2 regions of the Stenotrophomonas sp. 220_Sma genome follow, and region 2 is predicted to be linked to the other one. Evidence: predicted binding sites of a transcription regulator. Region 2 holds the regulator's gene; the other holds the start of a gene.
The links. Region 2 encodes FliA, which starts transcription of late flagellar genes. Its sites were predicted from a motif close to TAAAGTTTNNCNNNCNNNGGCCGATAA; they were not measured.
Positions count from the first base shown of each region.

Region 1: a site for FliA is predicted at 4,711-4,737, ahead of ACZLIB_RS06710 (methyl-accepting chemotaxis protein). Genes of this name have one in related genera too.

Region 1 is NZ_CM151348.1:1,407,490-1,414,960, forward strand. Features, by position in the region: gene mutS (DNA mismatch repair protein MutS) at 1-1,458, opposite strand, end outside; gene ACZLIB_RS06695 (O-antigen ligase family protein) at 1,799-3,076, shown strand; gene ACZLIB_RS06700 (glycosyltransferase) at 3,076-4,068, shown strand; gene ACZLIB_RS06705 (barstar family protein) at 4,097-4,489, opposite strand; gene ACZLIB_RS06710 (methyl-accepting chemotaxis protein) at 4,769-6,991, shown strand; gene ACZLIB_RS06715 (glycine zipper 2TM domain-containing protein) at 7,158-7,471, shown strand, end outside.
Region 2 is NZ_CM151348.1:2,197,195-2,204,665, reverse strand. Features, by position in the region: gene flhA (flagellar biosynthesis protein FlhA) at 1-919, shown strand, start outside; gene flhF (flagellar biosynthesis GTPase FlhF) at 1,065-2,687, shown strand; gene ACZLIB_RS10345 (MinD/ParA family ATP-binding protein) at 2,674-3,561, shown strand; gene ACZLIB_RS10340 (RNA polymerase sigma factor FliA) at 3,558-4,301, shown strand; gene cheY (chemotaxis response regulator CheY) at 4,359-4,751, shown strand; gene ACZLIB_RS10330 (protein phosphatase CheZ) at 4,751-5,356, shown strand; gene ACZLIB_RS10325 (chemotaxis protein CheA) at 5,359-7,191, shown strand; gene ACZLIB_RS10320 (flagellar motor protein) at 7,293-7,471, shown strand, end outside.

The sequences.
Region 1 (7,471 bases), 790 kb from region 2:
ATTGGTCAGCGTCTGGCGGCGGGTGTAGTGCACCGGCGCGCGGTCGGACTGGCCCTTGCTGATCTCGATGTAGTAGCCGTGCACGCGGTTGTAGCCCACCTTCAGGGTGGGAATGCCGCTGCTTTCGCGCTCGCGCTGTTCCAGGTCGACCAGGAACTGGTCGGCGTGAGTGGACAGGCGGCGCAGTTCGTCCAGCTCTTCATCGAAGCCATCGGCCAGCACGCCGCCGTCGCTCAGTTTCAGCGGCGGCATTTCGGCGATGGCGCTGGCCAGCAGCTGCGCGCACTCGTCGTGTTCGCCCAGCGCGGCGTGCAGCGTCTGCAGGCGTGGTGAATCCAGCGGCGCCAGCACCTCGCGCACCGCCGGCAGCAGGCCCAGGCCGTCGCGCAGGGTGGAGAAATCGCGCGGCCGCGCCGAACGCAGCGCGACGCGGGTGAGAATGCGTTCCAGGTCGCCGAGGCGGCGGAACTGTTCGCGGATGTCGGCGTCGCTGCCGCGATCGATCAGGGTTTCCACCGCATGGTGGCGCTGTACCAGCACCTCGCGCAGGCGCAGCGGGCGGTGCAGCCAGCGCCGCAGCAGGCGCCCCCCCATCGGCGTAACCGTGCTGTCGAGCACACCCAGCAGCGTATTGCGGGTGTCGCCATCAACACGCGTATCCAGTTCCAGATGGCGGCGGGTAGCGGCGTTCATCGCGATCGCCTCGCCGGCGGTTTCCATCGCGATCGAGGTCAGGTGCGGCAGGCGCTGCTTCTGGGTTTCCTCGACATAGCCAAGCAGGGCACCGGCCGCAGCGGTGGCGCGCGGCTTGTCGTCGATGCCGAAGCCGCTCAGGTCATGCAGCTTGAAGAAATTCAGCAGCTGGCGGCGGCCGCTGTCGGCATCGAACAGCCACGGCGCGCGGCGACGCACGCCGGTGCGCTGGCGCAGGAACTCCGGCCAGTTCTCTTCATCGGGCACCAGCAGCTCGGCCGGTTCCAGCCGTGCCAGTTCGGCTTCCAGCGCGTCGTCGGTTTCCACCTCGTTGACCAGGAAGCGGCCGCCGGCCAGGTCGGCCCAGGCCAGGCCGTAGCCCTGCTTGCTGCGCGACAGGGCCATCAGCAGGGTGTCGCGGCGTTCATCCAGCAGCGCCTCGTCGGTGACCGTGCCGGGGGTGACGATGCGCACCACCTTGCGCTCGACCAGGCCCTTGGCCAGCGCCGGGTCGCCGATCTGCTCGCAGATCGCCACCGACTCGCCCAGCGCCACCAGCCGTGCCAGGTAGCCTTCATAGGCATGTACCGGCACGCCGGCCATCGGGATCGGTGCGCCGCCGGAGCTGCCGCGCTGGGTCAGGGTGATGTCGAGCAGGCGCGCCGCCTTGCGGGCGTCGTCATAGAACAGTTCGTAGAAGTCACCCATGCGGAAGAACAGCAGCAGGTCCGGGTAATCGGACTTGGCCGCGAAGAACTGCTTCATCAGCGGGGTGTGTTCCTTGGACGCCTTGGCGTTGCTGGTGTTGTCTTTCGTATCAGTCACTTGGGGCGTTTCGCGTCTTGGCAGGGCGTCGGGGCGTGGCCACGCGCAGGCATGGCCGGAGAGGCCATTAGTGTAGCGACCTGGGGCGGTCGATGATCCGCGGCACCCGCGCTGGGCCCGGGGGCTGTCCGTGTGCCAACGCCTGCGCCCCTGCGCCGGCACTTTGGTTGATTTCCCCAGGGGCCCACGGTAGTGTCAGCCCCGGCGATTTCCGCCAAGCGGCCTCCATGGAAACCGGGGCGACTTATCCCCCGGGCGGGCGTTGATGGAAAGAACAAGCATGACTGCAGCCTGCATGGCCGCCGAACCTCGTTACACCTGGCGTACCGTCCTGCTGAGCATCCTGGTCGCCATCGTTCCGCTTGCCGGCTCCGCACCCTACACCTTGCTGAAGGCGGTGCTGCTGCTGGCCCTGCTGGTCACCGGCGTGGTCCTGATCCGCCGCCAGCCCGATGTCCGCCTGCGCTACCGCATCGCCCGGTTCATCGTGATCGTCTGCTTCCTGCGCCTGGCCTATGCCTTCTACAGCATCCTCTGGCACGGGCTGCGCTGGAACGAGCTGGATCTGCCGGCGCAGACACTGCTCTACCTGGGTACCGCTGCCGTGTTCGCCACTGCGCTGGACTGGCGCCTGATCTGGAAGATCTTCGCCGTGTCCACCCTGGTCTTCGGCGGGTCGTGCATCGTGCAGCACCACGTGATGGGCCTTGAACGCGCGCACGGTTTCAGTGGCGGCGAATGGACGGCCATCGAGTTCACCATGGTGACGCTGTGCATGGCGTTGTTCTCGGTCATCCGGTTGATCCAGCCCAATGTGCATCCGGCCGAACGCTGGCTGCACGGCGTGGCCATCGCCGTTGGCGTCTACGGTTCGATCCTGGCGCAGAGCCGCGGGCCGATCCTGGCGTTCATTCCCGCCATGCTGATGGTGATTGCGGTGCACGTCCGGCGCACCCGGCGCTGGCGGGGGGCACTGGCCTTCGTCGGTGCCCTGGTCATTGGCGTGGTCGGTGCCACCTCGGTGCTGAACCATGAGGTGATCCAGCGCTTCGGTGAGGTCAGTGGCGAGATCTCCGGTTTCAACCAGGAAAACGAGGTCGGCTCGGTCCGTGAGCGCATCGCCATGTGGGGCGTGGCGGTCGACGCCTTCGCCGAGCATCCCGTGGCGGGGGTGGGCCTGAACCAGTTCGGTACCTATGCACGTGAGGGCATCGCCCGCGGCGAGGTGTCCGAGTCGATCTTCCGCTACAACCACCCGCACAACGAGTACCTGGAAGCGGCGGTGACCGGTGGCGTGCCGTTGCTGCTGATCATGCTGCTGGTCTTCATCCTGCCCGGCATTCATTTCGTGCGGCGCCTCGGCCACGCCGACGACATCACCGCGATGATCGCCACCGCCGGACTTGCCGTGGTCATCGTCTATGCGCTGTCGGCGTTCACGGACAACGTGTTCTACCGGGCGATGCCGCATTCGTTCTATTTCTACCTGGTGCTGGGCTTCATGCTGGCGACCGCCTTGCCTGCGCGCGACCTGCGCCGGCCAGGGAGTCCCTCCTGATGGCGCATATCCACCTGCTGGCCGCCGACAACCAGCGTGGCCTGTCCCATGACATCCAGGTGATCGAGCGCTCGTTGCAGCAGCTCGGGCACACGGTGACGGTCAGCCGTCTGGACGCGGTGCGCAATGGGGGGGCCTGGAAGCTCCGCGGGATGCGCCTGCGCAGGCTGCTGGCCTCGTGGCTGAGCCTGGGGCGCACGCCGGCCCGGTTCGACATCAACATCTCGCTGGAGCATGTCCGGCCGGCAAGCTTCGGACTGGCCGAGGTCAATCTGTTGATTCCGAATCCGGAATGGGTGTCCGCACGCAGCCTGCGGATCCTGCCGCGGTTCGATGCGTTGTTGACCAAGACCGAAGACGCTACGCGCATCTTCAATGCGCTGGGCATGCGCGCGCTGGAAGTCGGTTTCTGCAGCCGTGACCGCTACGACCCGGCGGTGCCGCGCAGACCGCGCAGCTTCCTGCATGCAGCTGGTACCAGTCGCATGAAGGGCACGGCAACGCTGGTCGAGGTCTGGAAGCGCCATCCGGAGTGGCCCTTGCTGACCATCCTGCGCGGCGGCCCTTCGGACGAAGATGAGGGCGGGGCCGCGAACCTGCGGATCGTCCGCGAGCGCCTGCCCGACCAGGAGGTGCAGCGCCTGCAGAACGAACATGCGTTCCACCTGTGCCTGTCGCAGACCGAAGGCTGGGGCCATTACCTGGTGGAAGCGATGAGCTGCGGGGCGGTGGTGATCACCTGCGATGGCGCGCCGATGAACCAGATGATCGACGACAGCCGCGGCATCCTGGTTGCCGCGCACGAGGGCGCGCCCTGCCATCTGTCCAGGACCTGGCATGTGGATGAGAAGGCGCTGGAACAGGCCGTCGAGCGTGCGCTGGCGATGGACGAGGCCGAGTGGACCCGGCTGGGCGCCAATGCACGCGCATGGCACCTGGCCAGCGAAGTGGCGTTCCCACGCCGGCTGGGCGAGGCCCTGGCCAAGCTTTGAGTTGATGCGGCTGGTTGCTGCAGAGTGCTCAGCCTGGCACCAGGGTGATCTGCGGATGGCTGCCGAAGATCTCCATGACGATCTCGAAGTAGGTCTGTCCCTGGCCAAGTGACAGTGCCGTCAACTGAGCGTGGATGGCCGGACCGTTGAACCTGCCGCCCTGATCGAGTTTCGACTGCAGCCAGGCGCGCGTGGTCTCGCGGCCCAGTGCCTCGCGGCTGTGGGCGATGTCGCGCCACACCACCGTGGCGGTGGCATGACCGGCGAGCGCGCCGTAGCCCCCGTGCAGCAGGTCATCAAGCGCGTCCAGGCTTGCGCCCAGCTGCCAGTCTTCGTCGGCCATGAATACACGATTGATTTCCACGTAGAGGCTGGCGATGTCGTTGATGGACGCGCCTTCGATGTGCAGGATCCGTGTCATCTGCAGACTGTAGCCCTCCGGGGCGACGGTTGTGTCCGGCGCAGATAATCCGGGCCGCCCTGGATGGGGGGCGTTATTATGGTGTTAATCCTGCGTGATTTTCATCGGGCGCTGGCGTGTCAGCGGTATTCGATAAGGATATGGCGCCATTATCGGTCGCCGCATTTTCTGACTGCCTGCACAGTTCCATATATTTGGATCGGTCCATATATAAAGTCCCGTAAAGTTTCCCTCCGCTGCGCCGCCATCGAACGTACGGCCACGATCAAGGGAATTGAGATGCTTGCCTTACGTAATCTCCGTGTGGGATCCCGGCTTGGCGCCGGCTTCGGTCTGCTGCTGCTGTTCATCATGGCCATCGTCGGCCTGGTGCTGTATGGGAATCAGCTGAAATCCGCCCAGTTCGAGAAAGTGGTGGACGTCAACATGGTGAAGATGCGCCTGTTGAATGACATGCTTGATACCAACAACGCGGTGCTGATGCATCGTCGCCTGATGGTGATCAAGCGGGGTGACGAGTTCGACAAGGATTACCAGCGTGCCCAGGAGTTGTCGCGGACCTATGACGGTATCTGGGCCAAGTACATCAAGATTCCGCGTGACGCTACCGGCGATACCCTGGTCGCGCGCATCGAGGCGGCCCGCAAGGCCACCGATGCATCAACCCAGCAATTGCATGAGCGCATGAAGGCGGGGGATTTCGATGGTGCAGCGAAGGAGCTGCTGGCCGAGCACGGATTGGCAACGGCCTGGAATGAATCCATTTCGGCCCTGCTGCGCCACCAGGAAGCACTGACCGAACGCAGCCGCGAAGAGTACCGCGCAACCGAATCGTGGACCGGCACGCTGTCGATCGCGTTCGGGGCACTGAGCCTGTTGCTGGGGACGTTGGCGGCCTGGGCGATCACCCGCAGCCTGACCCGCCCGCTGGAAGGAGCGGTGAAGCTGGCCGACGGCATCGCCAGTGGCCGCCTGGACAGCAGCATCGACGCCACCGGCAACGACGAGGTGACCCAGCTGCTGAAGTCGATGCAGCGCATGCAGGCACAGCTGCAGTCGGTGATGGCGGCACAGGGGGAGCTGGCCCGCCAGCACGATGCCGGCAGCCTCAGCTACCGCATGGACGAGAGCGCGTTCCCCGGTGACTACGGGCGCATGGTGCATGAGACCAATGCGCTGGTTGGATCGCACGTGCAGGTACAGAACCGGCTGATCGAGGTGATGAAACACTACGCACGCGGCGATCTGTCGGTGGACATGGACCCGCTGCCGGGCGAGAAGGCGGCGATCACCCAGGCGATGGACGAAACCAAGTCCAGCCTGTCGGCGATCAACAGCGAGATCCGCCGGTTGGCAACCGCTGCAGCGGCCGGTGACTTCAGCCTGCGCGGCGATGAAGACCGCTTCGCCTACGATTTCCGCGACATGGTGGCCGGGCTCAATCGCCTGATGCAGACCACCGACGAGAACCTGGTGCAGGTGTCGACCCTGCTGCAGGCGATCTCGCGCGGCGACCTGACCGTGCGCATGCAGGGCGACTTCCATGGGGTGTTCGCGCGCATGCGTGATGACTGCAACGCCACGGTCGACCAGCTCAAGCAGATCGTCGGTCGCATCCAGGCCAGCGCCTCCAGCATCAATCTGGCCGCAGGTGAAATCGCTTCGGGCAACACCGACCTGTCGCGGCGTACCGAACAGCAGGCGGCGAACCTGGAAGAAACGGCAGCATCGATGGAGGAACTGACCTCCACCGTGAAGCAGAATGCCGAGCATGCACGGCAGGCCAACCAATTGGCCATCGGCGCGCATGGTGTCGCCTCGCAGGGCGGTGAAGTGGTGGGCCAGGTGGTCACCACGATGTCGGCCATCGAGGCATCGTCGAAGAAGATCGCCGAAATCATCTCGGTCATCGATGGCATCGCCTTCCAGACCAATATCCTCGCGCTGAACGCGGCGGTCGAAGCTGCGCGTGCCGGGGAACAGGGCAGGGGCTTTGCAGTGGTGGCCAGCGAAGTGCGTACGCTGGCGCAGCGCTCGGCGGGTGCGGCCAAGGAGATCAAGGGGCTGATCGAGGATTCGGTCGGCAAGGTCGCCGATGGCTCGGCGCTGGTCCGCCAGGCGGGCACCACGATGGGCGAGATCGTGGCCTCGGTGCAGCGCGTGACTGACATCATGGCCGACATCTCCGCCGCTTCGCAGGAACAGAGTTCGGGTATCGAGCAGGTCAACCAGGCGGTGGTGCAGATGGACGAGACCACGCAGCAGAATGCGGCGCTGGTCGAAGAAGCCAGTGCTGCAGCGCGCTCGATGGAGGAGCAGGCCAACCTGCTGGCCGAGGCGGTTTCGGTGTTCCGCACGGGGGCGGTGACCGCTGCTGCCGCGGTGCGCCCGGCGCTGGCAGCCGTGGCGGCATCGGTTGCGCCGGTACGCCGGCCCGCGGTGCTGTCGCCGCGGATCGAGCCGACGCTGGCTGCCAATGCGGGTGGCTGGGAAGAGTTCTAGCAAGGCAGCACGCCGGCAGGGAGACGGCGCCCATCGCGACGGCTGGTCGCGATGGGCGCGGATTTTCTTCCTGAACGTGCCATGGCCGATGAAGTGGCGGACACGCGCATTTCACTTCCGGTTGCCAACCGCGGGAGGACACTGGCGCCATACCGGAACTCAGGAGATGGCCATGAAGACCTCGACCCGATTGCTTGTGCTGGGCACCCTGCTGGCAGCTTCGTCGGTGGCCGGCGCGCAGACCTATGGCCCGCGCGATGAGGGACGCAAGTTCAACGACGGCAGCCGCGTGGTCTGCAAGAACGTGGAAGTGCAGCGCAACTCGCGCGATCCGAACCGCATCACGGGTACCGCTACCGGCGCCGTGATCGGTGGCCTGCTCGGCAACCAGGTAGGTGGCGGCAACGGCAAGAAGCTGGCCACCGTGGCAGGCGCCGTTGCAGGTGGTGCAGCCGGTCGCCAGATCCAGGGCAACAGCCA
Region 2 (7,471 bases):
CATCAAGGGCGTGCGGCGCAAGTTGACCCAGGACGTCGGTTTCCTGATCCCCTCGGTGCACATCCGCGACAACCTGGAACTGCCGGCCAACGGCTACCGCGTGCTGGTGCACGGCGTACCGGTGGCCACCGCCGAGATCCACCCCGACCGCGAACTGGCGCTGGACCCGGGCAGCGCCCTTGGCGCACTGGAAGGCATCGCCGGCAAGGACCCCGCGTTCGGCCTGGACGCGACCTGGATCCAACCGCACCAGCGTGCCCAGGCTGAAACGCTGGGCTATACCGTGGTCGATCCAGCCACCGTGGTGGCCACCCATCTGTCGCACCTGATCCGCGAACACGCGCCCGAGCTGCTCGGCCACGAGGAAGTGCAGCACCTGCTGGCCAACCTGGCCAAGAGCGCACCCAAGCTCGTCGAAGATCTGACGCCGAAGGCGCTGCCGCTGTCGGCGGTGGTGCGCGTGTTGCAGAACCTGCTGATCGAGCGCATTCCGATCCGCCAGCTGCGCAAGATCGCCGAAGCACTGGTCGAACACGCACCGAGCAGCCAGGACCCGGCGATGCTGACCGCCGCGGTGCGCACCGCACTGGGTCGTTTCATCGTGCAGGAGATCGCCGGAATGTCGGCGGAGCTGCCGGTGTTCACGCTCAACCCACAATTGGAACGTGTCTTGCAGGAGTCCACGCAGGGCAACGGCGCCGCGCTGGAACCCGGACTCGCTGAGCGACTGCACCAGAGCCTGGCCGAATGTGTCAGCAAGCAGGAAGCCCGCAACGAGCCCGCGGTCGTGCTGGTACCTGGCCCGGTGCGTGCCGCGCTGGCCCGCCTGGTCCGCCACAGCGTTCCGTCGCTGTCGGTCCTGGCCTACAGCGAGGTGCCGGAGGACAAGCGCCTGAAGCTGGTCGGAACGATCAGCTGACGCCGCCCTCCGATGCGCCAGAAAACAGACACCACTTTCGAACCAACGCAACAGACAGATACCAAGGGGAACCCGCACCGTGCAGACCACCGACCACCCGAGTTCTCCGACCGCCACCCCGCCGTCTTCGTCCCGTGACCACAGCATGAAAATCAAACGATTCGTCGCCGCCGACATGCGCTCGGCCATGAACCTGGTGCGCAAGGAACATGGTCCTGACGCCGTGATCCTGTCCAACCGCCGGATCGAGGAAGGCATCGAGATCGTCGCCGCCGCCAACTACGACGAGAGCGCCGTGCAGCGTGCACTGGAAGCCTCGCGTCGTGACATCGCTCCGCCGCCGGCGCCGAAGCCGCGCACCGCCGCCGACGCGGTGATCGCCGCGGTCACCCGCCGCCGCAGCAATACCCCGGCACCGGAACCGGTCGCCGCAACCACCTCGGCCGTGGCTGCCCTCGCCCGCGCTGCGGTCGGCGCCACCGGCCGCACCCTGGACAGCGCCGACGAGATCGTGCCGACCCGCGGCAGCACCGGCTTCGCCGCCACCCTGGCACGCGCCGCCGTCAACGAACCGGCGCTGCCGGATCAGATCTTCGCTCCGTTCGCCGAAGCCATCGTCGCACCGGCGCCCAGCACCGCCGCACCGGCCAACCGCGCCCGCTTCCAGATCGACCCGCCACACGAGACGCATCACGAAAGCGCGGCGTCGGCCGTGCAGCCGCCGCCGCTGCCGACCGCTGCCGTGACCGAAGCGCAACCCGGGATCGTCGCCAGCGAACCGGCACCGGTCGAAGCCAGCGACGAAACCGGCGCTGCCCCCGTGCTGGCCCCAGCCCCGGCACTGACCCTGGTGGCCCAGGACGACGCCGAGATCCGCCAGCTGCGCCAGGAAGTGGCCGGCATGCGCCATGTGATCGAGCGCGAGATGAACCGCTTCACCGACGAGCGCCTGCGCGGCTGCCCGGTGCGCGCCACCGCGCTGGACCTGATGGACGAGTATGGCTTCGATGCCGGCCTGGCCCGCGACGTGGCCATGCAGATCCCGCTGGAGACCGAGGCCCATCGAGGCCGCGGCCTGATGCTGGGGCTGATTTCGCGCAAGCTGCCGATCGCCCCGGTCGACCCGCTGGAAGAAGGTGGCGTGATCGCACTGGTCGGACCGACCGGCGCCGGCAAGACCACCACCATCGCCAAGCTGGCCTCGCGCTTCGCCGAGAAGCACGCGCCGCGTGACGTGGCCCTGGTCACCACCGACACCACCCGCATCGGTGCCCGCGAGCAGCTGTACGGCTACGGCCGCCAGCTCGGCATCGCGGTGCATGAGGCCAACAGCGGCACCGACCTGGACCAGCTGCTGGAACGCCTGAAGGACTACAAGCTGGTGCTGATCGACACCGCCGGCCTGGGCCCGCGCGACCGCGCACTGGCCGCCCAGCTGCAGTGGCTGCGTGCCGCGCGCCAGGTCCGCACCCTGCTGGTGCTGCCGGCCAACACCAGCTTCGGCGACATGGACGAGGTGGTCCGCCGCTTCGGCGCCGCCAACCTGCAGGGCCTGGTACTGAGCAAGCTGGACGAGACCGGCCGCTTCGGCAATGCCCTGTCGGTGGCCGTGGATCATGCCCTGCCGATCACCTGGGTGACCGATGGCCAGGACGTCCCGGAGGACCTGCACCGGGCCAGTGCAGCCAATCTTGTACTTCGCCTTGAAGATTTGCGCCGCGCGGCCGATATGCCCTGCAACCCGGAGTTGAACCATGCCGTCGCGTGAGTACGCCAAGCTGACCAAGACCTTCCCGCTGTCGGCCACCCGCAGCGAGCCGCTCGGCCCTGTGCGCACCATTGCGGTCACTGGCGGCAAGGGCGGCGTGGGCAAGACGAATGTGTCGGCCAACCTGGCCGTGGCGCTGGCCGGCATGGGCAAGCGCACGCTGCTGCTGGACGCCGACCTCGGCCTGGCCAACATCGACGTGATCCTGGGCCTGAACCCCACCTTTACGCTGGCCGACCTGGTCGCCGGCCGCTGCACGCTGGATGACGTCATCGTCGAAGGCCCGAACGGCGTGCTGGTGGTCCCGGCCGCGTCCGGCCGCCGCCACATGGCCGAGCTGGCCCCGGCTGAGCACGTTGGCCTGGTCAACGTGTTCTCCGAGCTGGAGCGCGAGCTGGACATCATGGTGGTGGACACTGCCGCGGGCATCACCGATGGCGTGCTGACCTTCTGCCAGGCCGCACAGGACACCGTGGTGGTGGTCTGTGACGAGCCGGCCTCGATCACCGACGCCTACGCACTGATCAAGGTGCTGTCGCGCGAGCGTGGCGTGGACCGCATCCAGGTGGTGGCCAACATGGTGCGCGACCCCAACGAGGGCCGCGTGCTGTACGAGAAGCTGACCCGCGTCTGCGAGAAGTTCCTTGCCGATGTCTCGCTGAACTACCTGGGCTGCGTGCCGCAGGACGATTGGCTGCGCCTGTCGGTGCAGCGCCAGCAGCCGGTGGTGAAGGCCTATCCGTCCAGCCCGGCGGCGCTGGCGATCACCGAGATCGCGCGCCGTACCGCGCGCTGGCAGGCGCCGACCGAACCGCGTGGCGGCGTCGAGTTCTTCCTCGAACGCATCCTCAAGCAGCGTGGGGTGACGGCATGAAAGGCGCAGCCCAGTACAGGGAAGTGCAGCGCTCGGCGGCGAACGAAGTCATCGCCCAGCATTCGGACCTGGTGCGGCGCATCGCCCACCACCTGGCCGCGCGCCTGCCAGCCAGCGTCGAGGTCGACGACCTGATCCAGGCCGGCATGATGGGACTGATCGAAGCCTCGCGCAGCTATGACGCCGACCAGGGTGCTTCTTTCGAGACCTACGCCTCGATCCGCATCCGTGGTTCGATGATCGACGAGATCCGCCGTGGTGACTGGGTCCCGCGCTCGGTGCACCGCCGTGCACGTGATGCCGCCGCCACCATCCGCCGCCTGGAACAGAGCAGTGGCCGTGCCGCCAGCGCCACTGAAGTGGCCGCCGCGATGGAGATGCCGCTGCCTGAGTACCTGCGGCTGATGGAAGACGCTGCACGTGGCCAGGTGCTGAGCCTGGAATCGCGCATCGAGGACCAGGGCGAGCTGGACACCGTCGCCCAGGGCGGGCCGACCCCGCAGCAGGTACTGGAGCGCGGCGAGTTCGGTCGCGAGCTGGGCAAGGCCATCGGCCACCTGCCCGAGCGCGAACAACTGGTGCTCTCGCTGTACTACGAGCAGGAACTGAACCTGAAGGAGATCGGCGCGGTGCTCGGCGTGAGCGAGTCGCGGGTCTGCCAGATCCACGGCCAGGCGGTACTGCGCCTGCGTGGCCGGCTGAAGCTGTTCGAGGCTGCCGACGCAGGCCTCGAAGAATGAACATCCCCGAGGCGGCTGCCCCCGGCCGTCCGGAATGAACAACAAAGGAATTCTGCTTTGAACAAGAACATGCGCATCCTGATCGTCGACGACTTCTCGACCATGCGTCGAATCGTCAAGAACCTGCTGGGCGATCTGGGCTTCACCAATACCGCCGAAGCCGAGGACGGGCATGCCGCGCTGTCGCTGCTGCAGAGCCAGCCGTTCGATTTCGTGGTCACCGACTGGAACATGCCGGTGATGACCGGCATCGAGCTGCTCAAGGCCATCCGTGCCGATGCCAAGCTGAAGACCCTGCCGGTGCTGATGGTCACGGCAGAAGCCAAGCGCGAGCAGATCATCGAAGCCGCCCAGAGCGGCGTGAACGGCTACATCATCAAGCCGTTCACCGCGCAGACGCTGGAAGAGAAGCTCGGCAAGATCTTCGAACGCCTGGCGGCCAGCGCCTGATGGATACCACGGTCGACAAGAACGCCCTCGCCCTGCGCCTGCAGGAGGCCCTGGACGCGCTCGAATCCGGTGACGAGGCCGCCTGGCGGCAGCGCATCGACGGGCTGGTCGCGCTGCGCACGCAGCCGATGATGAGCGGCCTCTCGCGGCTGGCCCGCGAGCTGGGACAGGCGCTGGGCGAACTGCCGACCGTGCCGAGCGAAGCCGGCGAACTGGACGACGCCTGCGCGCGACTGGACCACGTGGTGGCGATGACCGAACAGGCCACGCACCGCACCCTGGACCTGGCCGAGGAATGCCGCAGCCTGACCGAACAGCTGCGCGCCGAAGGCCTGCAGCCGGGCCAGGACGCGCAGCTCGAGCGCATCCGCCACAACCTGACCGAGATCGCCCTGACCCAGAGCTACCAGGACCTGACCGGGCAGATCATCCGTCGCGTGGTCGGCATCGTCCGCCGCGTGCACGAAGGCTTCGGCGCGCTCGGCCTGCCACCGGAACAGCATCGCACCGACCCGGAACTGGCCGGGCCGGCACTGAAGGGACTGGACCGCCACGCGGTCTCGCAGAACGACGCCGACGACCTGTTGTCGGATCTGGGGCTGTAAGCATGAGCGCGGTATCCGACGACATCACTGCCGATTTCATCATCGAGGCACAGGAAATCCTGGATCGCCTCGGCGAACAGCTGGTGTCGCTGGAGCAGGCACCGCAGGACAGCGACCAGCTCAACGCGGTGTTCCGCGGCTACCACACGCTCAAGGGCGGCGCCGGCTTCCTCGGCGTCACCGCCATGGTCGAGCTGTGCCATGCCGCTGAAGAGGCGCTGGGCGCCGCACGTGCCGGCCAGGCCGTGCTGCAGGCCCACCACTTCGACGCGGCCCAGCAATCGCTGGACTACCTGCAGTCGATGCTGGACGCGGTTTCCTCCGGCACCGAGCCGGGCTATGCGCCGCCGGACCTGATCGCACAGTTCGACGTGCACGGCGGTGCCGTGGCTGCACCCGCCGCCGCCGCAGCACCCACCGCGGGTGACAGCGACCTGATCACCGACGACGAATTCGAGGCTCTGCTCGACCAGCTGCATGGTGGCAACGCGCCGACCGCGGTCGCGCCAGCGAAGAAGGCCGACGACGGACTGATCAGCGAAGACGAGTTCGAAGCCCTGCTCGACCAGTTGCACGGTGGCGCGGCACCGGGCACCAAGCCTGCGGCCGTGGTGGCACCGGCACCGATCGCAGCGCCGCGCCCGGTCGCCGCACCGGCACCGGCGGCGAAGCCGGCCGCCAAGCCGCTGGCCGAGGCCGAACATACCGTGCGCGTGGACACCAAGCGCCTGGACGCGATCGTCAACCTGATCGGCGAACTGGTGCTGTCACGCAATCGGCTCAAGACCCTGCGTGCACGCCTGCGCGATGAAGAGCTGGACCGGGCCGTGTCCACTCTGGATATCGCCACCGCCCGCCTGCAGTCGGCAGTGATGCGCACCCGCATGCAGCCGGTGGGCAAGGTGTTCTCGCGCTTCCCCAAGGTTGCCCGCGACGTCGCCCGCTCGCTGAAGAAGGAAGTGGACCTGGAACTGATCGGCGCCGAGACCGAGCTCGACCGCAACCTGGTCGAAGCGCTGGCCGACCCGCTGGTGCACCTGGTCCGCAACGCCATCGACCATGGCGTGGAAATGCCCGACCTGCGCGAGGCACAGGGCAAGCCACGGATGGGCCATGTGCGCCTGTCGGCACAGCAGGAAGGCGACTACGTCAGCATCGAGGTACAGGACGATGGCGCCGGCATCGACCCGGAAAAGCTGCGCGCCAAGGCGCGCGAGAAGGGCCTGATCGATCCGGAAGCCGCCGCGCGCCTGAGCAGCGAGGAGTGCCTGCACCTGGTGTTCCTGCCCGGCTTCTCGACCAAGCAGCAGGTCACCGACATCTCCGGTCGTGGCGTCGGCATGGACGTGGTGCAGTCACGCATCCGCGAACTGAGCGGCCAGATCCAGATCCAGTCGGAACTGGGCCGTGGCAGCCGCTTCCTGATCCGCGTGCCGCTGACCCTGGCGATCCTGCCGACCCTGCTGGTGCAGGCCGGCGAGGACGTCTATGCGCTGCCGCTGGCCCGCGTGATGGAAGTGCTGCACGCGCCGCGCACCTCGCTGGGCTGGTTCGATGGCCGTGCCGTGCTCGACCGCCGCTCGCACACGCTGCCGCTGGTCGATCTGCGCCAGTGGCTGGATGTGACGCCGGCCGCCTCGCCGCTGCTGACCATCGTGGTGCTGCAGGCTGGCGAAGCGCGCTTCGGGCTGGTCGTGGACCAGGTACGCGGGCGTGAGGAAGTGGTCATCAAGCCGCTGCCGAAAGCGCTGCGCGGCCTGCGCGGTTATGCCGGTGCAACCTTGATCGGCGATGGTCGCATGGCGCTGATCCTGGACGTGGACGGGCTGCGATGACCCCCGCCGGGCCATGCCCGGCGCCCCGAAAACTGTGACTACCGTCTGTACGCGATCTACCGGTGTCTCAAGTCCCATTCATACACGCCGATACCGGAACCATGGATAGACTCAGCCTCATTGGACTCTTTCTCGCCCTGGCCTCGCTGGTCGGCGGCAGCATCCTCAAGGGCGCCGGCCTGGCGTCGTTGTGGTCGCCTGCGGCGTTCGTGATCGTCATCGTCGGCACCGTCGCCGCGATCCTGCTGCACACCTCGCCGGCGGTGTTCAAGCATGCCTT